DNA from 4 places in the Vibrio sp. 1078-1 genome. Region 1 is predicted to be linked to each of the others. Evidence: predicted binding sites of a transcription regulator. Region 1 holds the regulator's gene; each other region holds the start of a gene.
What was found. Region 1 encodes PurR, which represses purine synthesis genes. Its sites were predicted from a motif close to TNANGNAAACGTTTNCNTNA; they were not measured.

Region 1 (2,202 bases):
CCGGAGGCTTTGCGTCCCACTCTTTCGAATGGTTTGCCCTGTGCGTGACACAATGAGCATACTTCTTATATTGAATTAACATCACGGTTTAGCGTTAAAAGTGTGATATCGGTTCAATAAAAATGATAGATTGAATGCTCTATTTTGCATATGGAAAGGTGCAAATTGGCCTTTGAAAAGGAGTTCTTAATATATATTACATTTATATAAAACAGGGAGTTAACGTTAGTCAATTGTTATTAGAGTGGTGTGAAGTATTAGAGAATGCTTAATTTTTCCAAAAAAATAAGCGCCCCTGTAGAGCGCTTATTTAACACGGTTAAATACAGTAAAATTTAGTTCATTTTTTTCACAGTATTTCGAATTACAAGCTCAGGTTGCATTTCGAAAATTCGTTTTTCGTGTTCTTTATCTTTGATACGCTCAAGTAGAATTTCGAATGCATTTTTACCAACACGACGTTTAGGTTGGTGGATAGTCGTTAGCGGTGGAGAGAAGTATTCTGCAAGCTCGATGTTGTCGTAGCCGATCACTGAAATATCTTCAGGAATTTTGATCCCGTTTTGTTGCAAGCGGCTCATTAGGCCTAGAGCCATTGTGTCGTTAAAACAGAATACCGCCGTCGGGCGCTTGTCCATTGCGGTAATTTTATCTGCAACTAATACGGCCGTATCACATTCAAAGTTACCTTCAAGGATCCAGTCTTCATTTACAGCTAGGTTCGCTTCGCTCATTGCGCGACGGAAACCTGCAATGCGCTCTTGGCAAGCAAGCTTTTCAAAATGACCGCTTAGACAAGCGATATCCGTATGACCATTGTCAATCAGATGTTTGGTCGCAATGTAGCCACCTTCTTCTGAGTTATCCATGATTTTGTCTGCTTGCGAGCTCTCTGGGCCCCAATCCATGACCACTTTAGGAATGTCCGCATGACGGTCAAGCATCTCTTTTAGTTCTTCGGTTAAGTCAGAACACATCACTAGGATGCCATCAACGCGCTTTTCAGCCAGCATACGAATGTAATCGCGTTGTTTTTCGTAAATCCCGCCTGTGTTACATAAAATCAGAGTATAGCCTTGGCGGTAACAGTAGCTCTCAACGCCATCAATCACTTCTGAGAAAAATAGGTTAGTTGATTGAGTTACTAACATGCCAATCGTACGAGTTGAGTTGCATTTTAGGCTGCGTGCAACGGCACTTGGCGCGTAATTCAGCTCGTCAACGGCTTTCATTACTTTTTCTTGCGTTGCTTCTGCAACGAAACGCGTTTTATTGATAACGTGCGAAACTGTCGTAGTGGAAACGCCGGCTAAGCGAGCAACGTCTTTTATCGTGGCCATAAATGGTGTCCTGTATCGAGCTACTGAAATATGTCGTATTGGATGTACCTGATGCTCTAATGGTTTCACACCTAGCAATATAAAATTGGCGCTAAGTGTCTCGGCAGCGGTTGATCCAAGTGCGACAAAAGGGTGCGTAGCAGCATCGGTCGATGAATTTTATCTTTTTTCTATCTGATGAGAAATTGCCATCAACCTGTTAAGAAAACACAAAAACCGCTATATTTCAGCGGTTTACATATAAATCATATTTAATCGTTTGCGCTCACATTTTAGCCCTATGTGGACTGACTAGCAATGTTTTCAGCACGAGATTTGTGTATTTGAAGTCACATTTTGACTGCTAAATAACCAAGCGTCTTTGCGCTAAGTTAAGGCAAACGAATATTATACCCAAGTTACTTACAATTGGTCACTTTCGGCATACAGGAAGCCCGATAGGCAGGCTCCCTAAAAATAGGCGGCAATTATTCACCAAGAAGGTAGGCGCTGTCTAGTTTACAAAATGCAACTAATAGTTTCGCGACACTCGAGTAAAATCCAAATTCGTCGAATTGTTTACATTTGTCTGAAAACTGAGGTAACCAAGACATCAATTGTTGCTGGATAAAGTCGTTTTGTTTAACGAAGGCTTCTTCCATGTGTTTTTCTTGTTCAAGCTCGTTTGAGCGGATAATCATGTTCCCGAGAAAGTCGAGCTCAACGGCTAAGTGATCCGCAGGTTCCTTTAGGTTTTCGTCTACTTGAACGCCAAATTCAGCCATCAACTTTTCCATTTCCTCAGCTGGCTTGTCATTCAGTAAACCTGATTCACCAATGTACATGGATGCGTAAGGAAGAGCGCCGTATTTTTCTGTCTTCA
Region 2 (2,202 bases), on a different contig from region 1:
CGTGAGATACTTTCTCAGTACCGAACGTTTCCACCATGATAGACGTTGGATCAGCAACACCGATTGCGTAAGAAAGTTGGATCTCACAACGGTCAGCCATGCCTGCGGCTACGATGTTTTTCGCTACGTAGCGTGCTGCGTATGCTGCACTACGGTCAACTTTTGATGGATCTTTACCAGAAAACGCACCGCCACCGTGACGAGCTGCGCCGCCGTAGGTATCTACGATGATCTTACGACCAGTTAGACCACAGTCACCCATAGGACCGCCGATTACGAAGCGACCGGTTGGATTAATGAAGAAGTTTGTTTCTTTGTTGATCCACTCAGAAGGTAGCACTGGCTTAATGATCTCTTCCATTACCGCTTCACGCAGGTCTGAAGTTGAGATTGAGTCACAGTGTTGAGTTGAAAGAACAACCGCGTCGATACCAACGATGTTACCTTGATCGTATTGGAATGTTACCTGAGATTTTGCATCAGGACGCAACCAAGGTAGTGTGCCGTTTTTACGAACTTCTGCTTGCTTTTGAACAAGACGGTGAGAGTAAGTAATTGGCGCTGGCATTAGTACTTCAGTTTCGTTACAAGCGTAACCAAACATGATGCCTTGGTCGCCTGCACCTTGTTCTTTAGGGTCAGTTTTATCAACACCTTGGTTGATATCTGGCGACTGTTTACCGATTGTGTTTAGTACCGCACAAGAATCTGCGTCAAAGCCCATATCTGAATGTACGTAGCCGATTTCACGAACGGTTTCACGAGTTAACTCTTCGATGTCTACCCATGCTGAAGTCGTGATTTCACCACCCACCATTACCATACCGGTTTTAACGTAAGTCTCACATGCAACACGAGCCTTTGGATCTTGCTCTAGAATCGCGTCAAGAACCGCATCAGAAATCTGGTCTGCAATTTTATCTGGATGACCTTCTGATACTGACTCAGAAGTAAACAGGTGCTTAGCCATGTTAGCTCCACTATATCTGGTTTAAAACTGGGGAATGATAAACTCTCCAGCGCAAATTAATACTAATTTTTGTAGGTGTATCTACATCTAGACGTCTATTCTAAATTTGATTGCTCGAATTACAAGCTCTTTTTTGGTTTTTGTTATAACCAAACGTTTGCCTGATTTATTGATAATTTTAAGAACTTCGAACGATTTGGCGCGAAAGGTGCAATATTTGTGAGGTTTTGGACTGGAAAACGTTTGCACACCCAACAGGGCTTTGAGAGAATTATGACCTACTTTTCGTTTCGCTTAATGTACTCAGGAGCAGACATGTCGTCTCGTAAACATCTTGCCAATGCAATTCGTGCTCTAAGCATGGATGGTGTTCAACAAGCTAACTCAGGCCACCCAGGCGCACCAATGGGTATGGCTGATATCGCTGAAGTTCTTTGGCGCTCTCACCTAAACCATAACCCTTCAAACCCAGAGTGGGCCGACCGCGATCGCTTTGTGCTGTCAAACGGTCATGGGTCAATGCTTATTTACTCTCTACTGCACTTAAGCGGTTACGAGCTATCTATTGACGATCTGAAAAACTTCCGTCAATTGCACTCAAAAACCCCAGGTCACCCAGAGTACGGCTACGCGCCTGGTATCGAGACAACAACTGGTCCTCTAGGTCAAGGCATCACTAACGCTGTTGGTATGGCGATCGCAGAGAAAGCACTAGCGGCACAGTTCAACAAAGAAGGTCACGATATCGTTGACCACTTTACGTATGTGTTCATGGGTGACGGCTGTCTAATGGAAGGCATCTCGCATGAAGCATGCTCTCTTGCTGGGACGTTAGGTCTAGGCAAACTGATCGCGTTCTGGGATGACAACGGCATTTCTATCGACGGTCACGTTGAAGGCTGGTTCTCTGACGATACACCTAAGCGTTTTGAAGCGTACGGCTGGCATGTAATCCCAGCAGTCGATGGTCACGACTCAGACGCGATCAACGCAGCAATTGAAGCAGCAAAAGCGGACCCACGTCCTACGCTTATCTGTACCAAAACAATTATCGGTTTCGGTTCTCCTAACAAGTCTGGTTCGCACGACTGTCACGGTGCACCACTAGGTCACGATGAAATCCAAGCGGCTCGCGAATACCTAGGTTGGGAGTACGGCCCATTTGAGATCCCGGCAGATGTTTACGCTGAGTGGGATGCAAAAGAAGCGGGCGCCGCGAAAGAAGCAGCTTG
Region 3 (2,202 bases), on a different contig from region 1:
GGACGACGAGAATGGTCGTACGTATCTGGTTTACAATAACTACAACGTATTGATGAAGTGGAACCGCTCTTACTACTTCGCACTTGCTGTGAGCCACTTGGCTGACCGCATTAAATACTGATCTGCCACAAACAATTCGGCATCCAGTCTTCAATACAAGGGCTCTTCGGAGCCCTTTGTTTTTTCTATAACCAAATCGAGGTAAAGCGTGTTATCTGAACGTGCCGCACAAATGGTGATTTTCTCCGCTCTTCTTAAACACAAAAGCTTCACAGCTGCTGCAAAGAGCTTAGGCGTGTCGGTGTCTCATGTGAGTAAACAGTTGAGTCAGTTAGAAGCGTCTCTTGGTATCAAGCTTGTTCAACGCACTACGCGAAGCTTTACGCCGACAGAGGCAGGGAAAACCTTTTTTCATCACTGTGAGCAAGTGGTACAAGCGGTGAGCAGCGCCACATTAGAGATGGAAACCCAGCGGGATGAAGTGGCAGGTTTGGTACGTCTTGGGTTGTCGCAATCATTTGGTACCTTACACATTATTCCAGCGATTCAAGAGTTACGCGAACTGTATCCTCAACTTCAAGTGGAAGTACATCTGTTTGACTATAAGGTCGATATGTTAGCCGAAGGGCTCGATTTATGGGTAACCAACAACGAGCATTTGCCTGAAGGTTACATTGCGCAGCGTTTGACGGATTGCCAGTTTGTTGTTGCGGCATCGCCAGATTACTTATTGAAACATGACTCGCCAACAGAACCGGATGACCTATCTGCTCACAACTGCCTCATATACAGAAGCTGGGAGCGTGACTATACGGGGTGGGCGTTTACCAAAGATCAGCAAGAATTGAACGTAAAAGTCTCGGGTAACTATTCAGTGGATCTGGCAGAAGCCGTCCGGGACGCGGCTATTGCAGGTTGGGGTATTGCCTACCTTGCCACTTACTTGCTGGGTGATGAGTTCAGAACGGGTAAGTTAATACAGCTGTTACCTGACTGGAAAGCCAGCCAGTCGATGCCGTTTTATGCGGTATACCCAAGCCGCCAACATATGCCAAAAAAAATATCCGCAGTGATTAACTTTATCAAACAGAAGATCGGCAACCCTTGTCATTGGGACCAACGTTTAGCACCTTACATCTCTATTCCTAAATAACAGGATCAATGACGTTGTAGAACGACACATAAAGTGATTCACTTCACAAAAATTTTTCCTGAACCAGAAACATATTTTCCATATGGAAACAATTAAAATAAGCAAACGTTTATCTTCAATAAATTCAAGTGGTTATTTTATTGGTCAGTTATTGGTCTCTTAAACTTTTCACACTGTTAACATCCTCAACTTGCAGCATTTTGAGTCCGCTATACAATCCGGTGCCTTCCATATCCCCCTTCTGTCGGATTCATTTTATGAACTCAATTATTGGTATCGTAGCCATACTATTCCTAGCATGGCTACTTTCTACAAATAGAAAAAATATAAAGCTGAGAACGGTGTCGTTTGCGTTTGCTTTGCAGGTACTGTTTGCGTTGTTGGTTTTATATGTACCAGCAGGAAGAGATGCGCTGAATTCAGTGAGCAGTGTTGTGTCGAATTTGATCAACTATGGTCAAGAGGGCATTGCGTTTTTATTCGGTAATTTGGCGACAGGGGGCTTCACCTTTGCGATCAATGTTCTGGGTATCATCGTTTTCTTCTCCTCTCTTATCTCAGGTCTTTATCACATTGGTGTGATGCCAAAAATCATTAACTTTATCGGTGGTGGTATTCAAAAGCTGCTGGGTATCGGTCGTGCGGAGTCTTTGTCTGCAACAGCAAACATTTTTGTCGGTACCATTGAAGCACCATTGATGGTAAAGCCTTACCTAAAACACATGACTGACTCGCAGTTCTTTGCAGTTATGACAGGTGGTTTAGCGTCAGTTGCTGGCGGAACGTTGGTCGGTTACGCATCACTGGGTGTCGACCTCAACTATCTTATTGCAGCTGCATTTATGTCGGCACCTGCCGGCTTGTTGATGGCAAAAATTTTAATGCCAGAAGATACGGATAAAGCAGCAGATATCGACATTAGCCAAGTTGAAATTCCACGTGCAACCAACGTAGTAGAAGCATTAGCCGATGGTGCCATGGCGGGTGTACGCATTGCTGTATCGGTCGGTGGTACGTTACTGGCGTTTATTAGTGTCATTGCAATGCTA
Region 4 (2,202 bases), on a different contig from region 1:
GATAACTTCTTCGTTGCCGATGTTATCTAGAACGTCACACATCCAGTTTGCTAGCTCTTTTGCATCTTCTTCAGTGAAGCCACGGCGAGTGATCGCTGGCGTACCTACACGGATACCAGACGTTACGAATGGGCTGCGTGGGTCATTTGGTACTGAGTTCTTGTTTACAGTGATGTTTGCAGCACCTAGTGCCGCGTCTGCGTCTTTACCAGTGATATCTTTGTCGATTAGGTCAACAAGGAACAAGTGGTTTTCTGTACCGTTAGATACGATTTTGTAGCCACGCTCTTGGAACTGACCAACCATTGCTTTTGCGTTTTTCACTACGCGAGCTTGATAAGCTTTGAACTCTGGCTCCATCGCTTCTTTGAACGCTACTGCTTTACCAGCGATAACGTGCATTAGAGGGCCACCTTGACCACCAGGGAACACTGCTGAGTTCAATTTCTTGTACATATCTTCGCCAGCATTTGACAAGATAAGACCACCGCGAGGACCTGCTAGTGTTTTGTGCGTCGTTGTTGTTACCACGTGAGCATGCGGTACTGGTGTTGGGTATTCACCGGCAGCGATAAGACCAGCTACGTGCGCCATATCAACAAATAAGTAAGCACCTGCTTTGTCAGCAATTTCACGCATGCGTTTCCAATCAACGATTTGCGAGTAAGCAGAGAAACCACCGATGATCATCTTAGGTTTGTGTTCAAGTGCTAGCTGTTCCATCTCGTCGTAGTTGATTTGACCAGCTTCATCGATACCGTAAGGGATAACGTTGTAGTGCTTACCCGAGAAGTTTACTGGTGAACCGTGAGTTAGGTGACCACCGTGCGCTAGGCTCATGCCTAAAACTGTATCGCCAGGGTTAAGAAGCGCCATGTAAACTGCGCTGTTTGCTTGAGAACCTGAGTGAGGCTGTACGTTAGCGTACTCACAACCAAATAGTTGGCATGCACGCTCAATTGCTAGTGCTTCAGCTTTATCTACGTACTCACAACCGCCGTAGTAACGCTTACCTGGGTAGCCTTCAGCGTATTTGTTCGTTAGCTGAGAACCTTGCGCTTCCATTACACGTGGGCTTGTGTAGTTTTCAGAAGCGATAAGTTCAATGTGTTCTTCCTGGCGAAGAGTTTCTTCCTGGATAGCTGCGAACAGTTCCGCATCGTAATCTGCGATGTTCATATCACGCTTAAGCATCTGTATCTCCTGACTCAGATTAGTACTGAAAGTTGCAAAAAAACTGTTGAATGACCCGACGCAAACGTTTTCGTCACCCTAATGGCGCGCATTCTACATAATTTGATTTAGGTCATAAAGAGAAATTTACAATTTTTCTCATGCAGTTTTTTCATGATGACAAGCAATGTTTACCATGCCAGCATTGCAATCGCATAACGACAATCTATTGCCTGTCAAATTTGTGCTTTACACCCTGTAAAACAGCAATTACATAGGTTTACCGTAAATTTTACCCTCTAGCTACCGAAAAGATCATCTTTTTACTACTATGCACGCCTTATTTATCACTAATGACTGCAATATTGATGGAAAAACACTCATTAAAAGAAGACTGGATAGCGATTCTCACGGGTACCTTTTTAGTAGCTCAAGGCGTTTTCTTTCTCCAATCCGCGAACCTTCTAACGGGAGGCACGACTGGATTGGCTCTGCTTATTAGCCAATTTACACCTTTTACCTTTGGTGTGCTGTACTTTTTAGCAAACAGTCCTTTTTACTTACTAGCATGGAAACGCTTCGGCCGTCATTTCGCCATTAATAGTGCCATTTCTGGCGCGTTGGTTTCTATCTTTGCCGATCATCTTTATTTGCTAATCTCGCTCGAATCGGTAAATGAAGTTTATTGCGCCGTCGCAGGCGGGCTTTTAATGGGGCTCGGTATGCTGATCCTATTCCGACATCGCTCCAGCTTGGGTGGCTTTAACGTGCTGTGTTTGTTTATCCAAGACAAATTTGGCATTTCAGTTGGCAAAAGCCAAATGGCAATCGATGCATGTATCCTGTTTGCTTCATTCTTCTTTGTCACACCAGAAGTGATTGGCCTTTCAATTTTGGGGGCGTTTGCACTCAATCTCGTGTTAGCGATGAACCACAAACCGCACCGCTATTCCGTGACCTACGGTTCATAAATTTTTGATAATGATTGAAGCGCGATTTATAAGATTTCGCGCTCCAATCGCTATATAA

Region 2: a site for PurR is predicted at 1,116-1,135, ahead of metK (methionine adenosyltransferase). Genes of this name have one in related genera too.
Region 3: a site for PurR is predicted at 1,251-1,270, ahead of R7190_RS17580 (NupC/NupG family nucleoside CNT transporter). Genes of this name have one in related genera too.
Region 4: a site for PurR is predicted at 1,251-1,270, ahead of glyA (serine hydroxymethyltransferase). Genes of this name have one in related genera too.

Annotation. Positions count from the first base shown of each region.
Region 1 covers NZ_JAWOWM010000002.1:133,385-135,586, forward strand. The annotation lists cyclic di-GMP riboswitch class I at 1-48, opposite strand, end outside; gene purR (HTH-type transcriptional repressor PurR) at 336-1,340, opposite strand; gene torD (molecular chaperone TorD) at 1,808-2,202, opposite strand, start outside.
Region 2 covers NZ_JAWOWM010000013.1:19,066-21,267, forward strand. The annotation lists gene metK (methionine adenosyltransferase) at 1-970, opposite strand, end outside; gene tkt (transketolase) at 1,286-2,202, shown strand, end outside.
Region 3 covers NZ_JAWOWM010000010.1:66,020-68,221, reverse strand. The annotation lists gene R7190_RS17590 (lytic transglycosylase domain-containing protein) at 1-121, shown strand, start outside; gene R7190_RS17585 (LysR family transcriptional regulator) at 209-1,153, shown strand; gene R7190_RS17580 (NupC/NupG family nucleoside CNT transporter) at 1,411-2,202, shown strand, end outside.
Region 4 covers NZ_JAWOWM010000009.1:168,287-170,488, reverse strand. The annotation lists gene glyA (serine hydroxymethyltransferase) at 1-1,194, opposite strand, end outside; gene R7190_RS17170 (YitT family protein) at 1,542-2,144, shown strand.